DNA from 2 places in the Stenotrophomonas thermophila genome. Region 2 is predicted to be linked to the other one. Evidence: riboswitches for the same ligand, from Rfam matches in the RefSeq annotation. Region 2 holds a riboswitch; the other holds the start of a gene.
What was found. Region 2 has a riboswitch for glycine ahead of BN1263_RS00350 (trimeric intracellular cation channel family protein). Riboswitches for the same ligand answer to the same signal wherever they lie in the genome.
Positions count from the first base shown of each region.

Region 1: another riboswitch for glycine. It lies ahead of gcvP (aminomethyl-transferring glycine dehydrogenase); the one in region 2 lies ahead of BN1263_RS00350 (trimeric intracellular cation channel family protein).

Region 1 is NZ_CVIW01000019.1:21,575-32,880, forward strand. Features, by position in the region: gene BN1263_RS10290 (hypothetical protein) at 1-358, opposite strand, end outside; gene BN1263_RS10295 (catalase) at 381-2,471, opposite strand; gene BN1263_RS10300 (helix-turn-helix transcriptional regulator) at 2,586-3,308, shown strand; gene BN1263_RS10305 (amino acid permease) at 3,391-4,758, shown strand; gene BN1263_RS10310 (VOC family protein) at 4,901-5,311, shown strand; gene gcvP (aminomethyl-transferring glycine dehydrogenase) at 5,395-8,262, opposite strand; glycine riboswitch at 8,325-8,427, opposite strand; gene BN1263_RS10320 (multidrug effflux MFS transporter) at 8,727-9,953, shown strand; gene BN1263_RS10325 (siderophore-interacting protein) at 10,095-10,991, shown strand; gene BN1263_RS10330 (hypothetical protein) at 11,075-11,306, shown strand, end outside.
Region 2 is NZ_CVIW01000001.1:66,344-77,649, forward strand. Features, by position in the region: gene BN1263_RS00305 (MATE family efflux transporter) at 1-861, opposite strand, end outside; gene BN1263_RS00310 (DUF3106 domain-containing protein) at 1,068-1,643, opposite strand; gene BN1263_RS00315 (hypothetical protein) at 1,636-2,640, opposite strand; gene BN1263_RS00320 (primosomal protein N') at 3,053-5,230, shown strand; gene BN1263_RS00325 (glutathione S-transferase family protein) at 5,313-5,933, opposite strand; gene BN1263_RS00330 (NYN domain-containing protein) at 6,046-6,825, opposite strand; gene BN1263_RS00335 (NAD(P)/FAD-dependent oxidoreductase) at 6,949-8,229, shown strand; gene BN1263_RS00340 (hypothetical protein) at 8,330-8,785, opposite strand; gene BN1263_RS00345 (GIY-YIG nuclease family protein) at 8,967-9,242, opposite strand; glycine riboswitch at 9,283-9,372, shown strand; glycine riboswitch at 9,386-9,489, shown strand; gene BN1263_RS00350 (trimeric intracellular cation channel family protein) at 9,574-10,191, shown strand; gene BN1263_RS00355 (3-deoxy-7-phosphoheptulonate synthase) at 10,374-11,306, opposite strand, start outside.

The sequences.
Region 1 (11,306 bases), on a different contig from region 2:
TCTTCTTTGCGGTTTTCTTTGTGGCTGTCTTGCGAGCCGGTGCCTTCTTTGCCGCCGCCTTCCTGGCTGTCGTCTTCTTCGCAGGTGCCTTCTTCGCCGCCGTCGTCTTGGTCGTGGCCTTCTTTGTGCCCGACTTTCTGGCAGGCGCCTTCTTGGCAGCCTTCTTGGTGGTCGCCTTCTTCGTACCCTTGCGCGCGCTGCCGCTACGCTTGCCACCACCATCCTGCTTGTTCACGGTCGCCCAGGCAATGCGCTCGGCCGTGCCTTCGCTGGCACCGCGCTCGCGCTCGCTTTCCTCGATGTGCTCGGCCTGGCGCTTCTGTTTATCGGAGTATGCGGATTTGTCACCACGGGGCATGACAGTTCTCCTGTTGTTGTAGTCAGGCCAGCAGGCGCAGCTTGGGTTCGCGCGCCCACTGGCGGGTGGCGGCCGCCGCCAGGAATGCCTTGGCGTCTTCCGCTTCGACGATGCCGGCGTCGTTGCCGACCCTTGCCGCCTTCAGCAGCGTCTGGCCGCCCGCATCGCTGGCGATGGCCTTCAGGTGCGCCCACGCCTGGCTGACGAATTCGATGGCTGCACTCTCTTTCGACAAGGCCTTCGCCGCTTCCGGGCTGAGCACCACGGCTACTGCATCGAACACGGCCGACGGGGTGCCCGCCAGTTGCCCATCCGCCGCCTGCAGCGCGCCATCGCTGAGCGTGGCGCCACCCACTCTGGGGGCGACCAGCTTCACATCCGCACCTGCTTTCCTGGCTGCCTTGCTCAGGCTGGCAATGATCCGGGCATCAGAACCCTCATCGAACAGGATGCCGATGCAGCGCCCTTGCAGGGTGGGTTTGTTGCGACCGATCACCCGCACTTCGGGGGCGGGGGGCATGTCCCGCACTGGGGTAGCGGTCGGCGCCGGGTCGGGCAGTGCAGGCAACGCCAGACCATCGGCCACGCGCTGCGCCAGTGAGTCATCGATGTTGCGCAGGTGACTGACGGTGCGTACCCGCACCTTCAGCGTTTCCACCTTGGACAACTCGAACACCAGCGCCGATGCCAGATGCGCCTGCTCCGGCTTTTCGAGGCTGCGGAAGAACATGCGGGCCTGGCTGTAGTGGTCGGCGAAACTCTCCGCGCGGGTGCGACCCTTGCGGCCATCGTCGGCGCTGGCATGGCTGCGGAATCCGGCAGGCGTCTCGCGCGGGGTGTCCTCCTGCAGCGAACTGGGATCGTAGGCCACCCGGCCCTTGGGAACCTGCATCTGCATGTGGCCGTCGCGCTGATGATTGGCAAACGGGCACTTGGGCGCATTCACCGGGATCTGGTGGAAGTTCGGGCCGCCCAGGCGCAGCAGCTGGGTGTCCAGGTAGGAGAACAGGCGCCCCTGCAGCAGCGGGTCGTTGCTGAAGTCGATGCCCGGTGGCACGTTGGCCGGGCAGAAAGCCACCTGCTCGGTCTCGGCGAAGAAGTTGTCCGGCCAGCGGTCCAGCACCATGCGCCCGATGACCTGCAACGGCACCAGCGATTCGGGAATGATCTTGGTCGGGTCCAGATGATCGAACGGGAATGCGTCGGCGTCTTCTTCGGTGAACAACTGCACCGCCAGTTCCCATTCCGGGAAGTCGCCGCGCTGGATGGCCTCGAACAGGTCACGGCGATGGAAGTCATTGTCGGCCGACTGCAGCTTCAGCGCTTCGTCCCAGACCGTGGACTGGATACCCAGCTTGGGCCGCCAGTGGAACTTGACGAACGTTGACTCGCCGGCCTCGTTCAGCAGGCGGAAGCTGTGCACACCGAAGCCTTCGATCATCCGCAGCGAACGCGGTATGGCGCGGTCGCTCATCGCCCACATGATCATGTGCATCGATTCGGGCATCAGCGAAATGAAGTCCCAGAAGGTGTCGTGGGCCGAGGCGGCCTGCGGGAAGGCACGGTCCGGTTCCATCTTCACTGCGTGCACCAGGTCCGGGAATTTCATGGCGTCCTGGATGAAGAACACCGGAATGTTGTTGCCGACCAGGTCCCAGTTGCCCTCCCTGGTATAGAACTTGACCGCGAAGCCGCGCACGTCGCGCGGGGTATCCACCGAGCCTGCGCCACCGGCCACGGTCGAGAAACGGGTGAATACGGGTGTTTTCACCCCCACCTCGGTCAGGATGCGCGCGCGGGTATGGGCGGCCAGTGACCGGGTCAACTCGAAGTAGCCATGCGCCGCGCTGCCACGTGCGTGCACGATGCGCTCGGGAATGCGCTCATGGTCGAAGTGGGTGATCTTCTCGCGCAGGATGAAGTCCTCCAGCAGCGTAGGCCCCCGAGGTCCCTGCCGCAGGGAGTTCTGGTTGTCTGCCACCGGGATGCCCTGATCGGTGGTCATCGCCGGATGACTGCCCCCGGCCTGCTGGTGCAGTTCATCGCCGTTGCCGCGGTGGTGGTTCTCGGCGTGGGTGGTTGCGCGCTTGCCGGTCGGCTTGCTGGCGGCCATTGACGTTGGCTCCGGATGCTCAAAGAGAACCACGACACTGGAACCGGGCCCGTTAAACCGAGGTCCGGCAAAGGTGAACGTACGGGCAAAAGCGGGCTCGGGTATGCTTGCCGCATGCGAGTCGAGCCCGCCGACATCGAAGCCCTGTTCGACGCCATCCCGGACGTGCTGTTCTTCATCAAGGACCGCCAGGGACGGTATACCCACGTCAACCAGACCATGCTGCGGCGGCTGGGCCTGCGCGCGCGCAAGGACGTCATCGGGCGGACCGCGGCCGAGATCTACCCGACCGGCCTCAGCGCGGACTATGTCGACCAGGATGCCCGTGTGCTGTCCGGCGAGGTGATCGAGAACCTGATGGAGCTGCACCTGTTCGCCAACCGCGAACCGGGCTGGTGCCTGACCTGCAAGCGTCCGCTGCTGGTTGATGGCGCCATCGAGGGCCTGATCGGCATTTCCCGCGACCTGGGCCAGAAGGACAGCCTCGGCACCCAGTATGAGCAGCTGCGGCTGGCGCTGGCCCACCTCAACGCGCACTACGCCGAGAACGTGCGCATGCAGACCCTGCTGGACATCACCGGCTTCTCGCTGTCCAAGCTGGAGCGCAGCTTCCGCAAGGTGTTCCAGATGACCCCGCAGCAGGTGCTGACCCGGCTGCGGATCCAGATGGCCATGCACCTGCTGCATGGCGATGACAGCATCACCTGCATCGGCCAGGCCTGCGGTTTCAGCGACCAGAGCGCCTTTACCCGCAAGTTCAAGGCTGAAACCGGTTTCTCGCCGCGTGCCTATCGTGCCCGTATCGGCGGTGGTGTCGGCGAGCCGGCACTGGCCTGAGCCGCCTGCTGCGCTGTGCCTATCCGCGCGGGCATGGGACAGGGTAAGGTGTCGCCCCTGTAGCCCGCCGCCAGCCCTGCCGATGCCCAACTCGATTCCGACCGCTTCGCCGTCCCGCCTCGGACATTCGCTCAAGCCCCGCCAGCTGATCATGATGGGCTTGGGCAGCGCCATCGGCGCCGGGCTGTTCCTCGGTTCGGGCGTGGGTGTGCAGGCGGCCGGTCCGGCCGTTCTGGTCTCGTACTTGGTCGCTGGCGCGCTGGTGATCATCGTCATGAACGCACTGGGCGAGATGGCGGCGGCCAAACCGACCAGCGGCGCGTTTTCGGTGTACGCGGCCGACGCCATGGGCGCCACCGCCGGTGCCACGGTCGGCTGGCTGTGGTGGGTGCAGCTGGTGATCGTGATCGCCGCCGAAGCGGTAGGCGCGGCCGGGCTGTTGGCCACGGTCTGGCCCGCGGTGCCGGTGCCGATGGCTGCATTGGCCTTCATGCTGTTCTTTACTGCGATCAACCTGCTCGGGGTGAAGAACTTCGGCGAGTTCGAATTCTGGTTCGCCATCCTGAAAGTGGCGGCGATCCTGGCCTTCATCGCCATCGGCGTGGCGCTGCTGATGGGCTGGCTGCCGCAGGTGACCTCGCCGGGCCTGAGCAACTTCACCGAGCATGGTGGCTTCGCGCCGAAGGGCCTGGCCGGTATTGGCGCTGCACTGCTGGTTGTCGTTTTTGCCTTCGGTGGCACCGAGATCGTGGCCGTTGCGGCGGCGGAGACCGAAGATCCGGAGCGCAGCATCGCCCGTGCCATCCGCACCGTGGCGTGGCGCATCCTGGTGTTCTACATCGGCTCGCTGAGCGTGATCATCGCCGTCGTGCCGTGGACCAGCGAGGCGCTGAAGTCGCCCTTCGCCGCGGTGCTGGACATTGCCCGTATTCCGGGTGCAGGCACCGCCATCACCCTGATCGCGGTGATCGCGCTGCTGTCGGCACTCAATGCCAACCTCTACGGCGCCTCGCGCATGATGTATTCACTGGCGCAGCGACGTGAAGCCCCGGCCGTGCTGGGCTGGACCGATCCGCGCCAGGTGCCGGTGATTGCCGTGCTGGCCAGCGTGCTGTTCGGTTTCGCCGCCACGGTGATGGAACTGCTGTTCCCGGACCGGGTGCTGCCGGTGCTGCTGAACATCGTCGGTTCGACCTGCCTGCTGGTGTGGACGCTGTCGCTGGTCTCACAACTGGTGTTGCGCCGCCGCGCGGATCGCCTGGGTATCCGGCTGCCGTTCCGCATGGCGGGCTTCCCGTGGCTGACCTGCTGCGCGCTGGCGATCCTGGCGCTGATCTTCGGCCTGCTGCTGAGCGAGTCGCACACCCGCCTGCAGTTCCTGTCGATGGTGGCGCTGACCGCCACCATCGCCGCCGGCAGCGCCATCGCGCGGCGCATGCGCGAGGCGTGATTCTGTAGAGCCGACCCTATGGTCGAGGCTGCTGTTTGCGCGATCGCCAGCCGAGCATGGGCTCGGCTCTACAACAGGCACACACTCCGCGTGGCACTGTGCGCAGGTGGGCCGCCAGCGGCCCGTCGACCGGGAGTACCGCATGCTGCGCAGCCGTCCCTTCCTGATGTTCACGGGCCAGGCCGAGGCCGCCCTGGCCCTGTACGCCGAGGCCTTCGCCGATTTCCGCCTGCTGGCAATGCAGCGCCATCCGGACGGCGCCGGTGCCGGCGTGCCCGGGCAGGTCCGCCAGGCCATCTTCCTGCTCGGTGGCACCCACTACCTGTGCTTCGACAGCCTGGACGTGCACGACTTCACTTTCTCGCCGTCGATCTCGCTGTTCGTCGAGTGCTCCGGCGCAGAGCAGTTCGAGCGCGCGGCACGCGTGCTGGGCGAGGGCGGCCACTGGCTGATGCCGGTGGGCGAGTACGATTTCAGCAACCGCTACGGCTGGGTGCAGGACCGCTTCGGGGTGTCGTGGCAGTTGAGCCTGGGGCAGATGCCGGACCCGTGATCGGTTCAGCCGCTGCGCTCGCCGGGCATGGCCCGGCGCTACCGTAAACGAAAACGGCCCGCTTGCGCGGGCCGTTCCGTCAATCACGCTTCGACTTCATCGTCCTTGTAGGCATCGACCGGGATGCAGGCGCACATCACGTTCTTGTCGCCGTACACGTTGTCGACGCGTGCCACCGGCGGCCAGTACTTGCTCTGCTTCAGGCTGGCCAGCGGGAAGGCAGCCAGTTCGCGCGGGTAGGCGTGGGTCCACTCGCTGGCGGTCACTGCGGTGGCAGTGTGCGGCGCGTTCTTCAGCGGGTTGTCCTCGCGGTCCAGGCGGCCGTCTTCGATCGCGCTGATTTCCTCTCGGATCTGGATCATGGCGTTGATGAAGCGGTCCAGCTCGTGCAGCGACTCACTCTCGGTCGGCTCGACCATCAGCGTGCCGGCCACCGGGAAGCTCAGGGTCGGGGCGTGGAATCCGAAGTCGATCAGGCGCTTGGCCACGTCCTCGGCGCCGATGCCGCTGGTCTTCTCCAGCGGGCGCACGTCGAGGATGCACTCGTGCGCCACCAGGCCGTTGCGGCCGGTGTACAGCGTCTTGAAGTGCGGCGCCAGGCGCTTGGCGATGTAGTTGGCGTTGAGCTGCGCGACCTGGGTGGCCTTGCGCAGGCCTTCGCGGCCCATCATCGCGATGTACATCCAGCTGATCGGCAGGATCGAGGCGCTGCCGAAGCTGGCCGCGCTGACCATGCCGACCGGGCCGTTGTCACCCAGCTTGCCCGGCAGGAACGGGGCCAGGTGCTCCTTGACCGCGCACGGGCCGACGCCCGGGCCGCCACCGCCGTGCGGGATGCAGAAGGTCTTGTGCAGGTTCAGGTGCGAAACGTCCGAACCCCACTTGCCCGGCTTGGCCACGCCGACCAGGGCGTTCATGTTGGCGCCGTCGGTGTACACCTGGCCGCCGTGCTTGTGGATGATCTCGCAGATCTCGACCACCTCTTCCTCGAACACGCCGTGCGTGGACGGGTAGGTCATCATGATCGCGGCCAGGCGGTCGCTGTACTTTTCGGCGTTGAGGCGGATGTCCTCGACGTCGACGTTGCCGTTGGCATCGGTCTTGGTCACCACGACCTTCATGCCGCACATCTGCGCCGAGGCCGGGTTGGTGCCGTGCGCCGAATCCGGGATCAGGCAGATGTCGCGATGGCCCTCGCCGCGCGAGCGGTGGTAGGCACGGATCGCCAGCAGGCCGGCGTACTCACCCTGCGCGCCGGAGTTCGGCTGCAGGCTGACCGCGTCGTAGCCGGTGCATTCGACCAGCATCGCTTCCAGCGTGTCGATCAGTTCCTTGTAGCCCAGCGCCTGGTCGGCCGGCACCAGCGGGTGGATCTGCGAGAACTCCGGCCAAGTCACCGGGATCATCTCGGCGGTGGCGTTGAGCTTCATGGTGCACGAGCCCAGCGGGATCATCGTGCGGTCCATCGCCAGGTCCTTGTCGGCCAGCGAACGCAGGTAGCGCAGCAGTTCGTGCTCGCTGTGGTGGGTGTTGAACACCGGGTGGGTCAGGAACGCGGACTGGCGCAGCAGGCCCGCCGGCAGCGCGTCGGCGGTGCTGGCGTCCAGCGCATCGATGTCGGCCTGCGCGCCGAACACGGCGGCCAGCGCGACCACGTCGGCGCGGGTGGCGGTCTCGTCCAGGCTGATGCCGACCGAGTCGCTGTCGATCGCGCGCAGGTTGTAACCGGCGGCGCGTGCCTTGGCGTGGATCTCATCGGCGTGCACGCCGGTGACGTGCAGGGTGTCGAAGAAGTCGCCACCGACCTGTACGCCGGCGTTGCGCAGTGCCGCTGCCAGGATGGCGGCCAGGCGGTGGGTGCGGCGGGCGATGCGGATCAGGCCTTCCGGGCCATGGTAGACCGCATACATCGAGGCCATCACTGCCAGCAGCACCTGTGCGGTACAGATGTTGGAGGTGGCCTTCTCGCGGCGGATGTGCTGCTCACGAGTCTGCAGGGTCAGGCGGTATGCCGGGTTGCCCTGGGCATCGACCGAAACGCCGATCAGGCGGCCCGGCATCGAGCGCTTGTAGGCGTCACGGCAGGCCATGAAGGCGGCGTGCGGGCCACCGAAGCCGAACGGCACGCCGAAACGCTGGCTGTTGCCGACCACGATGTCCGCGCCCCATTCGCCCGGGGCAGCCAGGAGGGTCAGGGCCAGCAGGTCGGTGGCCACGGCCACCAGGCCGCCGCGTGCGTGCACGGCATCGACCAGCGCCTTGTAGTCGCCGACCTGGCCGAAGGTGTCCGGGTACTGCAGCAGCAGGCCGAAGGCTTCTGCTTCCAGTGCCTCGGCCGGGGTGCCGACGCGCAGCACGATGCCCATGGGCTCGGCGCGGGTGCGCAGCAGTTCCAGGGTCTGCGGGTGCACGGCATCGTGCACGAAGAAGGTGTCCGACTTCGACTTGGCCGAACGCTTGGCCAGGGTCATCGCTTCGGCGGCGGCGGTGGCTTCGTCCAGCAGCGAGGCGTTGGCGATTTCCATGCCGGTCAGGTCGGCGCACAGGGTCTGGAAGTTGATCAGCGCTTCCATGCGGCCCTGCGAGATTTCCGCCTGGTACGGGGTGTAGGCGGTGTACCAGGCCGGGTTTTCCAGGATGTTGCGCAGGATCACGTTCGGCGTGTGGGTACCGTAGTAACCCTGGCCGATGAAGCTGCGCAGCACGGTGTTCTTGTCGGCGATCGCACGGATCTTCGCCAGTGCCTGCACTTCGGTCATCGACTCCGGCAGCGCCAGCGGCGCCGGCGACTTGATCTTGGCCGGCACGATGGCATCGGTCATCGCATCCAGCGACGCGTGGCCGACGACGTCGAGCATCTGCGCGATCTCGGCATCGTTGGGGCCGATGTGGCGCTCGACGAACGCATTGTGGTGCTCGAGCTCACGCAGGGAAGGGGTGTTCTGGGACATGGCGAAGGATCCGTCAGGAAAGGGCACACGCACGGGCACAAGCCGCCGGTCGGCGGTCTGCGGGGCGCCCCTCTGTCCTTTTGCCTGAGAGTTTGGAAGCGCGGAAAACCGCGGCTTCGTGCCCCTTCGGCGCCGGATCGAACCGGTCTCTCCAGAGTTCTGTTACGGGTGGTATCGGGCCTGAGCGATTACGGGCGTTGCGCCTTCGGCAGCGGTGTTCCGCTTCTCCCACCGTGTTGCCCGCCGATTATAGCCCGTTGCGGGCCCGCTGGCCGCGCCCCGGCGCGGGCCCGCGGCTGAATGGCCGATGGCCCGGCCGTGCGTTTTGTGCACCGCTGCATGGCATCGGGCGCAATCCCCACCTATGATGGGCGGATACCCGAATTCATCTGGCGCCGTCCCCGTTGCAGCGGGACCGGCGCCCGCCGTGCGTGCCGCGCATGGCCCTGCCGGACGCTTCCTTCATGACCGCCGCCGTTGCTCCCTCCACCCGCCGCATGGCCCTGCTGCTCGCCGGCCTGGCCATGTTCGGCCCGTTCTCGATCGACACCATCTTCCCGGCGTTCCCGCAGCTGGCCCAGCGCCTGGCGGTGGACGAGGTGGCGGTGCAGCAGACCATCAGCGTGTACCTGCTGTTCTACGGCCTGATGAGTCTGGCGCACGGCCCGCTGTCCGATGCCTGGGGCCGCAAGCGGGTGATCCTCGGCGGTCTGGTGGTGTTCGTCGGCGCCTCGGTCGGCTGCGCGCTGTCCACCGACCTGTCCACGCTGCTGGCGTTCCGCGCGCTGCAGGGCCTGTCGGCGGGTGTCGGCATGATCGTCGGCCGCGCGGTGATCCGCGACCTGTACCACGGACACGACGCGCAGCGCCTGATGAGCCAGGTATCGATGCTGTTCGGCATCGCTCCGGCCATCGCACCGATCATTGGCGGCTGGATCCTGCTCAGTGGCGCCGGCTGGCCACTGATTTTCTGGTTCCTGGTGGTGTTTGCGCTGCTCCTGCTGGCGGCCACCGCACGCTACCTGCCGGAAACCCATCCGGTGGAGGCACGGGTGCCGTTGTCGCCGCGCGTGCTGCTGCGTGATTACGTGCGCATCGGTTTCAACCCGCGGTTCCTGCGCCTGGCGCTGGCCGGCAGCATCGGTTTCGGCGGCATTTTCCTGTACATCTCCTCGGCACCGGTGTTCGTGATGCAGCACCTGCACCTGGGCGAGGGCGGTTTCGCCTGGTTGTTCATCCCCACCATCGGCGGCATGACCACCGGCTCGTTCCTGTCCGGGCGCATGGCCGGGCACACCACGCCCACCCGCCAGGTGTCCATTGGTTTCGGCCTGTGTGCGCTGTCGGTGCTGCTGAATGTCGGCTACGTGGCGCTGTCGCCGCAGTTCGTGCTGCCGTGGGCGGTGCTGCCGATCTTCCTGGGCGGCATGGGCATGGCACTGATCTTCCCGATCCTGGCGCTGGCGGTGCTGGACATGTACCCGCACCAGCGCGGCCTGGCCTCGTCGCTGCAGGCCTTTGTGCAACTGATGATCAGCACCGTGGTGGCCGGCGTGGTGTCGCCGCTGCTCAGTGCCAGCCCGCTGCACCTGGCGCTGGGCCAGGCCGCGTTCTTCGGCGCCGGATTCGTGTTCTGGTACTGGGAACACCAGCGTGAACGCGCGGCGCAGGCAGCCTGCACGGGCCATTGAGCAGCGCGCAGGGGTAGGGCAGGCCGCGATGCCCGCAACGCTTGCGGCGAGGAACGACCGGACTAGGCTGGGCACTCCAGCCAGCCGGTGCGTGGATGCACGACAGCCAGCCGATCCGATGTCGTTGCATGAGGTTCCCCCATGGCTGCGCAGCAGACCTATCGCCTGTTCGAGGTGGCGCTGAAGGAGCGCCGCGTTCTTTCCCCTTCCCTGGACCGCATGGTGTTCACTGGTGCCGACGTGGCGCGGATGAAGACCGAAGGCCCGGACCAGCGCATCAAGGTGTTCTTCCCCTTGCCCGGCCAGGACGTGCCGCAGGTGCCCAGCGGTGAGGACTGGTATCCGCGCTACCGGGCGCTGCCGGACGACCAGCGCCCGCCCATGCGCACCTACACCATCCGCCACCTGCGCGCCGAGCAGGGCGAGGTCGACGTTGATTTCGTGCTTCATGGCGAGACCGGGCCGGCCTCGCGCTGGGCCATCCACGCGCGACCGGGCGACCGCGTAGTGCTGCTGGCCCCCGATGCCGACTGTGCTGACAGCAGCGAAGGCTGGGAATGGAAACCGCCGGCGGGAGTCGGCCAGGTGCTGCTGGTGGCGGATGAAACCGCGCTGCCGGCGGTGGCCGGAATTCTTGAGGAACTGGCGGCCATGGTCGACCCACCGCGCACGCTGGCGCTGCTGGAGGTGGCGCAGGCCGGTGATGCGGTGCACCTGAAGGCGCCCTCCAGCGCCGAGCTGGTCTGGCTGCCGCGCGGGCAAGCCGCCTACGGACAGCCGTTGCTGCAGGCGGTCCAGGCGCGGTTGGCAGCGACCTCGAGCGTGGCTGCCAACGATGCGCTGGAGGAGATCGACGTCGATACGCAGATCCTCTGGGAGCAGGCCCATACCCGCGTGGCCGGTCCGCTGTATGCCTGGGTGGCGGGTGAGGCGGGGGCGGTCATGGCGATCCGCCGCCACCTCGTGCGCGATTGCGGGCTGGACCGCCGCGCGATCACCTTCATGGGCTACTGGCGGCATGGCAAGGTGCTGGACTGACCGGACTGGATCGAGCACGCGTGAAGCAGCGCTGCGGGCGGGGTGCGCTATCCTTGCGCCCCCCTTCGCAGCGGTACCGCACCATGTCCACCAGTTCCAAGACCCGCCGCGACCAGCGCCGTCGCCAGGAAAAGCAGGCCGCCAACAAGGCCGCCGCGCAGGCGTCGCCGGTGGAACCGCATGCCGAACTGCGCGATGCTCAGCGCACCCTGCTGGCCGGTGTCGTGCGCCGCGACGGCGAATGGGTGCTGGGCATGGACGGCCGCATCGCCGGCCACAGCGAGAGCGCTGCGCAGGTGCTGGCGCTGATCATGC
Region 2 (11,306 bases):
CTGGGCGACGTTGATCGCGATCTGGTGCGCAGCCGCTTCATTGGCACCTAGGCGGCCGATCAGCAGCGCGGTGACGATGAACAGGCCGCCTTCCATCAGTACGGTGATGCCGATCGGCAGGCCGGTGCGCAGCAGGTCCCAGATCGCCTTCCAGCGCGGCCCTTCGAAGTGCGAGAACAGCTGCAGATGGGCAAAGCGCCTGGTCCGCCACAGATACAGGGCGAATGCGGTTGCCTGCAGCCACATCATCACCGCCGAGGCGATCCCCAGGCCTTCGGCGCCCAGTTCCGGGAAACCGAGCTTGCCATTGGCCAGCACATAGCCCAGCGGCGCCAGCACCAGCAGGCCACCGAAGCCAAGCAGCATGGTGGGCAGTGTCCAGTGCATGCCTTCGCTGAGGTAGCGCATGCAGAAGTACAGGGTCAGCGCCGGGCCGCCCCAGCGCACCGCATGCAGGAACGCAGTCGCCCCCGGCACGATGTCCGGTGCGATGCCGAAGGCCGGCAGCAGCGGCGGCACCACCGTAAGGAAGGTGAACATGATCAGGCCCAGGCCCAACGCCAGCCACAGCGCCTGTCGGAACAGCGGGCCGATCTCGCGCTCGCGGCCAGCGCCGTGCAGCTGCGACACCGAGGCGGTGAGCGAGATCAGGGTGCCGATCGGGATCAGCATCGGCAGCCACAGCAGGGCGGTACCGATGGTCACCGCAGCCAGCGTCGCGGTGGCGTGGTGGCCGGCAATCACGTTGTCGACGAAGGAGATCAGACCGGTGGACACATGGCCCAGCACAAGCGGCAGGGCGAGCAGACCGGTAGCGCCGACTTCCTTGCTGAAGCGCGGCGTGGAGGTTGCAGTAGGCATAAGGTGCTTGACGCGAACTACGGTTGCGCGCGAAGGGCACAGGCACCGGGTTGCGGCCGGTCATCTTACGCGCCCGGCGCGCGCATTCCCATGACATGGGGTGAATGCTGGGTTCCGGCTGCCCCAAGCAAAAAGGGGACGGAGGGGATTAAGTCGTATCTGGCCAGTCAGTGCCGAATGCGACTTAATCCCCTCCGTCCCCTTTTTTACTGGCCCGCTTGGCGCTTGAGCCAGCTGTCGCGTTCGGCGGCCGGCACCGCAAGGAAGGCGCTGCGCACGGCGTCGCGCTCCTGCGGCGGCGTACGCTGCGCGACCAGGGCCAGCTGGGCCAGCTGCGCCGGGCTGAGCTGACGCAGCACGGCCAGCGCGGTCTCGCGCTGCTCCGGAGGCACGAAGCCGAACAAGCCATGCAGCTTTGGGAATTCCAGGCCCAGTTGCGGGCCCAGCCGCCACCCGTCGCGGAACGCCTGGTCCTGATCGCCGAACTGCTGTCGCAGACGCTGCTGCTGGTCCGCAGGCAGCGCATTGAATCGCGCAGCGGCCTGGCGGATGCGCTCGCGCTCTCCTTCCGGCAACGCGCGCCAGGCGGCGTAGTCGGCACGGCGCTGGCGCTGCTGCTGCGGATCGAGCTGGGCAAAGCCAGCCGGTGCCGCGGTCGAAGCCGGCGGCGCGGCCGGGGTGGCCGGCGATGGCGGCGGCAATGGCACGTTCAACGATTGCGGCGCCGCAGACAGGGACAGCGGCAAGGCCAGCAACAGGCTGGCGAACACGGACTTATTCATCGGCGGCGGCGGTTTCCAGCGTGGCACTGGCCGGCTCCGGTCGGCTCGGCTTGGCTTGCGATTCGTCCACCGGCAGCGGACCGCCCGCGGCGGTCCATGCGTACAGGTCAGCATCGGCAACCAGCGGGTAGTCGCGATCGGCCAGCATCGCTGCGTCGTCATTGGCTTGGGCATGCGTTGCATCCGGCGTGGCGTCGACCTTGCTCGGTGGCAGGGCTTCCACCGTCACCGGACCGGCTTCGCCCACGACGCCTTCCGGCAGCGGCGCATCGTTGCCGAAGGAACGTCCCTGCAGGTAGCGCCAACCCAGCGCAGCGGCCAGCAGCACCGCCACGGTTACCAGCAGGATCAGCGGACCACGCCAGCGCGGCTTGGCGTCCGTACGACGGCGCTTGCCATGGGCGGCCGCGCGCTCGTCCCGCTGCGGTGCTCGCCAGCTGGAGGTCGGCGCTTCATTGTGGGCGGCGGGTGCCGCCGGCTGCTGAAGCTGCTGCAGGCGCGTGGCCGGCAGTTCACGGATACGCGCCTGTACCTGTTCGGCCAACTGGCGCCAGGCCGCGGCATCGGGCTGGCCCTGGGCATCGCGCGGGCAGGCATCGGCCAGCAGGTGCTGGTAGCCGGCCTCGTCCTGGTCGAGCACGCGCGTGGCGATGCTCTCGTCCAGGCTGCCGCCTACCCGCAGCAGCAGCGCCAGGCGCGGCAGCGGCGACATCGCAGCCAGCGCGGCCAACGGTGGCGCCCATTGGCCACCCACCGGCTCGCGCAGGGCCTGGCGCTGGCCCAGCAGGGTCCAGAAGCGGGTCGGCCACTGCGCCATCGGCAGGTCGCTGGCAACGGCCGCGAACGCGCGCATCACTGCCACCAGGGTCTGTTCGGCGCGCGCGGCATCGCCGCACTGCAGCTCAGCCACCACCAGGGCGCGGCGCTCGACGCCACGCAGGAACGCCGACAGCGCGCCGGCCGCGGTCGAGGAAACAGGGGCGGGCACAGCCGTCATCGGTCACTCCAAAGGTCTGGGGAAATGATAGCGGCAGGCAATCGACGCCCGTAGGACTTGCGCCCACGGATACTTCGTGCTGCAGGTTGTGCACAGCACCACGCTCCCGGCGCGGGAAACTGCGGCAAGCAGCTGAATTCACTCTGTTTCAGCAATGTTTCACACTTAAACTGTTGATTTTGAATAGTTTTTAAGTGTGGCTATTTTTTGACCAACCCAAGCGTGAGCTCGTCGCCATCGGCCTCCTGCGTTCCCGTCGACCGGTAACGCACAACGTTATCCACAGAACATGTGGATAAGCCTGAATCTCCAATGGACACCGATATTTAGGTGACATTTATGATTCAACGGGCGCCGCTCCGCCGTCTCCCACCCCGCCATTCGCGCGCGCATGGCCCGGTACACTGGCCCGATGCTTTCACCGATTCCGACCCTGCAGGTCGCCCTGCCCGTCCCCCTGCCCCGTCTGTTCGACTACCTGTCGCCGGAGGGCGATGGCCCCACGGTTGCGGTCGGCTGCCGCCTGAAGGTGCCGTTCGGCAACCGCGAGCTGGTCGGGGTGGTGGTGGGGCACGGCCAGACCGACGACGGCCAGGGACTGCGCCAGGCGTTGGCCTGGTGCGACCCGCAGCCGCTGCTGCAGGGGGAGCTGTGGCAGAGCCTGCAATGGCTGGCGCGTTACACCCACGCACCGCTGGGCGAGGTACTGAGCACCGCCCTGCCAGGACCGCTGCGTCATGGCGAAGCCCTGCCCGACACCCACCACTGGGGCTGGCAGTTGACCCCCGAAGGCCATACCCAGCGCGGGAAGCTGCGCGCCGGCAGCCGCCCGCGGCAGTTGGCCGAACTGCTGGCCGGGGCCGTGGTGGATGAGGATGTACTGGGCGAACGCATGGAGGACTGGCGCACCGCCGCGGGCAGCCTGGCCAAGCGTGCGCTGGCCGAGCGCGTGGCGATGACGGTGGCACCGCAGCATGCGCAGCCGCTGCCCGGCCCCACCCTCAACCCGGACCAGGCCGAAGCGGTGGCCGCCATCAACGCCGCCGAAGGCTTCCAGCCCTTCCTGCTGGATGGCGTGACCGGCAGCGGCAAGACCGAGGTGTACCTGCAGGCCATCATCCACTGCCTGGCGCAGGGCAGGCAGGCGCTGGTGCTGGTGCCGGAAATCGGTCTGACCCCGCAGACCCTGGCACGCTTCCGCGGCCGCCTTGGCATCGCCGTGCACGCATTGCATTCGGGGTTGAACGACAACGAGCGCGCGCGCGTCTGGGCTAAGGCTTCGCGCGGCGAGGCACGGGTCATCGTCGGCACCCGCTCGGCGGTGTTCACGCCATTGCCGCAGGCCGGGCTGCTGATCATCGACGAGGAACACGACGGCAGCTACAAGCAGCAGGACGGCATCCGCTATCACGCGCGCGATTTCGCTCTGGTCCGGGCCAAGGCGCTCGGCATTCCGGTGCTGCTCGGCAGTGCCACCCCTTCGCTGGAAACGCTGCATAACGCCTACGCCGGGCGCTACACCCACCTGCGCCTGAAGCAGCGTGCCGGTGATGCGCGGCCACCGCGTGTGCGCATCCTCGATGTGCGCAAGCGGCCGCTGCACGATGGCCTCTCGGCTGATGTGCTGGCCGGCATCGACGAGCACCTGCAGCGCGGCCAGCAGGTGCTGGTGTTCAAGAACCGGCGTGGCTACGCGCCGGTACTGCTGTGCCACGACTGCGGCTGGACCGCACCGTGCAACCGCTGCGATGCACCGATGACCGTGCATGGCGGCGGCCGCCGCCTGCAGTGCCATCACTGCGGCGCGCGACAACCGGCACCGCTGGCATGCCCGGCCTGCGGCAGCCTGGCGCTGCAACCGCAGGGCATCGGCACCGAACGCCTGGAAGAGCATCTCACCGCGGCCTTCGCCGACGTCCCTGTGGTGCGCATCGACCGCGGCACCACGTCACGTCGCGATGCACTGGAACAGCAGCTGGCGAGACTGGGCGACCAGCCCGGCATCCTGGTCGGCACGCAGATACTGGCCAAGGGCCACGACCTGCCGAAGCTGACCCTGGTGGTGGTGGTGGGCATCGACGAAGGCCTGTTCTCCGCTGACTTCCGCGCCAGCGAGAAACTCGCGCAACAGCTGATCCAGGTGGCCGGTCGCGCCGGGCGCGCACGTGACCCCGGCGAGGTCTGGCTGCAGACCCATCACCCCGGGCATCCGTTGCTGGAAACCCTGGTCAGCGGTGGTTACCACCCGTTCGCACAGGCGGAGTTGAACCAGCGGCAAGCCGCAGGATTCCCGCCATTCGCGCACCTGGCGCTGATGCGCGCCGAAGCGCAGCAGGTGGAGCATGCCAATGCGTTCCTGCTGGCCGCACGACAGTTGCTGGGCGAGCAGGACGTGGTCGAGGCCTACGGGCCGATGCCAGCACCGATGCCACGCCGCGCCGGCTACCAGCGTACGCAGCTGCTGCTGTCTGCCATGCAGCGGCCGCCACTGCATGGCGTGCTTTCGCAGCTGGTGCCACAGCTGTACGCGCTGCCGGAAGCACGCAAGGTGCGCTGGTCGCTGGATGTGGATCCAACGGACCTGTATTGATCCCGTAGAGCACTGCCGAGCATGGCTCGGCACTACCGTAGAGCCGAGCCATGCTCGGCTGCGTTTCAGCACCGGGCAGTGCTTACGTCAGCGGCGACATCACGCCGCGCTGGTAGGCCGGCCGCTCGCGCAGGCGGGCGTACCACTCGGCTAGGTGCGGCAGTTCAGGCCGCTGGATCGGCAGCTCGTACCAGGCGTAGACCAGCGAGCCCAGCGGAATGTCGCCCATCGCGAACTTCTCGCCCGACAGCCACGGCTGTTTGGCCAGCGTGGCATCGGCCATCGCCAGGTAATCGCCGGCGCGCACGATCGCGGCATTGATCCGCGATTCGTCCCGGTCGGCCGGGGCGGTGCGCATGATGCCCCAGATCAGGTCGCTGTACAGCGGCGCCATCCGCGAGGTGCTCCAGTCCATCCACTTCTCGGCCTGGGCACGCTCCATCGGGTCTTCGGCGTACAGCGTGCCCAATGCGTAGCGTGCGCTCAGATAGCGCACGATGGCGTTCGATTCCCACAGCGGCAGGCCATGGTCTTCGATCACCGGTACCAGGCCATTGGGATTCATCGCCTGGTATTCCGGCGTCTGCGTGCCGCCGTGGCTGCCACCGACTTCGATGGATTCATACGGCAGGCCGATCTCCTCGGCGCACCACAGCACCTTGCGGACGTTACTGGAATTGCGGCGGCCCCAGATCTTCAACATGCGGGTTTTTCCTTGCTGGCAATGCGAGCGGCAACGATACGCCTGATCGGGTGGGGTGTGTGCGTGCCGGATGCGGGATCTTGCATCCAGCGTTGCCGGCCAGCGGCCGGCACTACCGGTTCTTCTTTGGCAGCGCGCGCACGTAGGACGACTTGCCGTCCTTCTTCAGTTCGAACAGGCCGATCGCCGCCAACAGGTCACTCAACTTCCCGTAACCATAGTTGCGCGGATCGAACGAGGCCTGGTTGCCGATCTGGCTGCCAACCGGCCCCAGATGCGACCAGCCGTCCTCGCCCTCGGCCGAGGACACCGCGCGGCGCAGCATCTTCACCAGCCGGGTGTCGCTGCGCATCTCCGCGCCACTCTTGCGCGGGCGCGCATCATCGTTGGCCACCGGCTCGTTCGAGGCCTGTTCGCTGGACGCCTGTTCGGTATCCGGCACGCTGGCGTGGGTCTGGCCCAGTGCTTCCAGGTAGGTGAATTTCGAGCACGCGTTGACGAACGGCTCGGGCGTTTTCTTCTCGCCGAAGCCGTACACCTTCACGCCATCGGTCAGCAGGCGCATCACCATCGGAGTGAAATCGGCATCGCTGGAGACGATGGCGAAGCCATCAAGGTTGCGTGCGTAGAGCAGGTCCATGGCATCGATCACCATCGCCATGTCCGAGGCATTCTTGCCCTTGCTGTAGGCAAACTGCTGGATCGGGCGGATCGCATATTCGTGCAGCACCGCTTCCCAGCCCTTCAACCGCGGGCTCTTCCAGTTGCCATAGGCGCGGCGCACGTTGGCCACGCCGTAGCGGGCGACTTCGGCCAGGACCTCGTCGATCTTCGAGGCCGGCGCATTGTCGGCGTCGATCAACAGGGCGATGCGCTTTTCCGGTTCGCTCATGGGCTCCTCACGGGCCGTTGCCTGAACCCGAGTATCGCCGATCCACGCGGGCGCTGACGTGACAGGCAGTCGCCGTGCGAAGATGCCAGGCGCTTCCCCCGATGCCCCCACTGGAGTGAGTCGATGAGTCGCGAGCGCGTTCCCCACCTGGTCGTTGTCGGCGGCGGTTTTGCCGGTCTCTGGGCCACCCGTGCCCTGGCCCGCGAGCGCATACGCATCACCCTGGTCGACCGCCGCAACCATCATCTGTTCCAGCCGCTGCTGTACCAGGTGGCCACCGCCGGCCTGTCCGCGCCGGATATCGCCGCACCGCTGCGCCACATCCTCGGCCACCAGCGCAACGTGGAAGTCCGCCTCGGCGAAGTGGTCGCCATCGACAAGCAGGCCCGGCAGATCCGCATGGCCGATGGCAGCACGCTGGACTACGACAGCCTGCTGCTGGCCACCGGCGCCACCCACGCCTACTTCGGCAACGACCAGTGGGCCGATGATGCGCCCGGCCTGAAGACGCTGGACGATGCGATCGCGCTGCGCCGCAAGCTGCTGCTGGCGTTCGAGCGCGCCGAGGCGGAACCGGACCCGGCGAAGAAGGCCGCATGGCTGAGCTTCGCGGTGGTCGGTGGCGGTCCCACCGGTGTTGAACTGGCCGGCACCCTGGCCGAGATCGCGCGGCATACGTTGCGCAACGAATTCCGCCACATCGATCCAGCCAGCGCCAAGGTGCGGCTGATCGAGGCCGGGCCGCGCGTGCTGTCCTCGTTCCCGGAAGTACTTTCGCTGAAAGCACGCCGCCAGCTGGAAAAGCTGGGCGTGGAAGTGCTGACCGGTACCCCGGTGAGCGACATCGACAGCCAGGGCTTCACGCTCGGTGATCAGTTCGTGCCGGCACGCACCGTGGTCTGGGCCGCCGGCGTGGCCGCTTCACCGCTGGCGCGCACGCTGGACGTGCCACTGGATCGCGCCGGCCGCGTGCCGGTGCAACCGGACCTGACCCTGCCCGATCACCCGGAGCTGTTCGTGGCCGGCGACCTGGCCGCACTGAACCAGGCCGACGGCAAGCCGGTTCCCGGCGTGGCGCCCGCGGCCAAGCAGATGGGCAAGTACGTGGCCGAGGTGGTCCGCGCGCGCCTGCATGGCAAGGCGGCGCCGGGGCCGTTCAAGTACGCCGACTACGGCAACCTGGCCACCATTGGCCGCATGGCCGCGATCGTGCACCTGGGCCGGCTGCAGTTGTCTGGTGTACTGGCATGGTGGTTCTGGCTGGCCGCGCACGTGTTCTTCCTGATCGGCTTCCGCAACCGCATCGTGGTGCTGCTGAACTGGGCCGTGGCGTACTGGAGCTACCAGCGCAGCGCGCGCATCATCTTCGGTGATGACCAGGACGACCGTCGGCCGAGGCGGTAGGAGTGCACTCGCGCCTCCCCGACCGGTGCGGTAGATCCACGCCATGCGTGGATGACTGTCTGTGCATGCCGCATGGAGCTCAGCCACGCACGGCGTGGCTCTACTTCCTCATCGGGGCGCCCGGCACCCACCGTTTCGACCCGGTCCGGCAGAAGTCCTCCTTCCTCGCGGTGTCGGCAATCTGCGCGGTACTCCAATGCCGGGTGATCCAGATCGTCAATGCGGTACTACTGAGATGCCAGCGCAGCATGCCGCGCTGTGGTTGCCGCCACAGGTGGCGTCGGGCAATCCAGAAGGCCTCCCGCTCCACTTCCGGCACCTTCTTCTTCATCACGTCCTTGTCGAAGAACTGCGCGGCGAAACGCCAGGGATTCATCGGCTGGTATCCCGCGCGTGGTTCACTGCTGCACGCAGCCATACCACTGGGCGCGCGGTCGGCCGGCTTCGGCCGACCCCCTGCCAATGCCAGCCCGAGCAGGTACAGCAGGCCAGGCAACAGCGCGATGCCGGCGACCAGCACGACGACGGAGATCCATGCTTTGCCGGCGGCGCGCATCGTTCACGGCGCCTTCGGTTTCGGGTACCACAGCGACGACAATGACCGACGGTCGTGCTGAAAAGCAAAGGTGGACATCCGGGTCTCCAGCGCTTGGCGCGGAGCGATCATCGCATGGCCCGGCAGCCCATCCACGCATGGCGTGAATCTACAGAACCCGGAGCCGAGCGTGGGCTCGGCTCTACAGAAGCGCAGGATCCGGGGCCTGCAGCCAGGCCAGCTTACGTTCGCGCGGCTGCTGCTTGAGCTGCCATTCGGCCCGTGACGCGGCGGCCCGGTCCGGGTACTGGCGCACGGCCAGCACGCGCAGCGGTGGCCGCGCCCGGGTGTAGCGCGCGCCCTTGCCGGCTTGGTGGGCGGCGAAGCGCGCGTCCACATCGGTGCTGATGCCGGCGTAATAGCTGCCATCGCGGCATTCGAGCAGATACAGGAACCACGGGCGGAGGGACGGGGCCATGCCCGGATTATGCCGTGCTGCACTGCAGCGGATATACTGGCGCCCGAATGCAGGAGAGAGGCGCCGCGCTGGCGCCCGCCGAAGGCGCAGGCTCCCATGATCGCTCAGGCCGGTGGGCTGGAATCCCACCAACCATGCATTCGACTCGCCGAGCTGGAGAGAGGTCACCGGGCACGCCCGGGACGATCCGCCGAAGGGGCACGCGGCCCATGCCGCTGAACTCTCAGGCAAAAGGACAGCGGGAGCGGCACCGGTCATCGTCATTCCGTCATTGCGCAGGCAGTGGCGGTCGTCGCGCATGGCCGGCCCCACCGCGCCCGGAGCCTGTCCCATGCTGCTGTCCATCATCTACCTGATTGCCATTTCCGCCGAAGCCATGACCGGCGCACTGGCCGCCGGCCGCCGCCGCATGGACCTGTTCGGCGTGGTCATGATCGCCTGCGTCACCGCTCTCGGTGGCGGTTCGCTGCGCGACATCCTGCTTGGCCATTACCCGCTGGGCTGGGTGAAGCATCCCGAGTACCTGGGTTTTACCGTGTGCGCGGCGCTGATCGCCACCTGGGTTGCGCGCTGGATGCACCACTTCCGCCGCACCTTCCTGGTGCTCGATGGCCTGGGCCTGATCGCCTTCACCCTGATCGGCTGTTCGATCGCGCGTGAGGCCGGCCATGCAATGCCGATCGTGCTGATCGCCGGCATGCTGACCGGTGCCTTCGGCGGCGTGCTGCGCGACATCCTCTGCAACGAGGTGCCGCTGATCTTCCAGAAGGAGCTGTACGCGATCATCGCGCTGCTGACCGGCGCGGCCTACCTGTTGCTGCTGCACTGGGGCGTGGCCGACGCCACCGCGATCCTGTGCTGCCTCGGCGGCGGCTTCGCGCTGCGCCTGCTGGCGATCCACTTCCGCTGGGAAATGCCGAAGTTCGTGTACCACGACGAAGTGCATTGAGGTTCGCGCGGCGCAATCCGCACCACCCCGGCGATGGACCTGGCGCTGCCGCTCACGCGCAGCGCCAGGCGCATCGCCGGTGCAGATGGGCCGGTCTCCAACTCCGGCCGGCCCTGATCGCGGCCGCACCCCCGCAGGCGCTGGCCACCATCCACACACGTGCCGCCATCAGGCGGCTTCATTCACGCTGCTTCGGACACCTTCACTTCACGACGGGCACGCACGGCCGCAGCCAGTCGCTCCAGCACCGTCACGGTGGTGTCCCAGTCGATGCACCCATCGGTGATGCTCTGGCCGTAGACCAGCGGCTGGCCTTCCACCAGTTCCTGGCGGCCACCGACCAGATGGCTCTCGATCATCACGCCCACGATGCGCTGTTCGCCGTCTTCCAGCTGAACAGCAATGTCCTCGATCACCTTCGGCTGGTTCTCCGGGTTCTTCAGGCTGTTGGCATGGCTGGCATCGATCATCAGGCGCGCCGGCAGCTTGGCCTTGGCCAGCGCCTGGCAGGCGTCGGCAACACTGGCTGCGTCGTAGTTCGGCTGCTTGCCCCCACGCAGGATCACATGGCAATCGGGGTTGCCGGTGGTCGACACGATGGCAGTGCCGCCCTGCTTGGTGACCGACAGGAAGTGGTGCGGATTGGACGCAGCACCTACGGCGTCAGCGGCAATCTTCACGTTGCCATCGGTGCCGTTCTTGAAGCCGACCGGGCACGACAGCCCCGACGCAAGTTCGCGATGCACCTGGCTTTCCGTGGTGCGTGCGCCGATCGCGCCCCATGCCACCAGGTCGGCGATGTACTGCGGCGAGATCACGTCGAGGAATTCAACACCCGCCGGCAGGCCAAGCTTGTTGATGTCGCGCAGCAGGCCACGGGCGATGCGCAGGCCCTTGTCGATCCTGAAGCTGCCATCCAGGTCCGGGTCATTGATCAGGCCCTTCCAGCCCACCGTGGTGCGTGGCTTCTCGAAATACACGCGCATGACGATTTCCAGCTCGCCTGCCAGCGCGTCGCGCAGTGGCTTCAGGCGCTGGGCGTACTCGATGGCGGCGTTCGGGTCGTGGATCGAGCACGGGCCCACCACCACCGCCAGGCGGTCATCGCGGCCGTG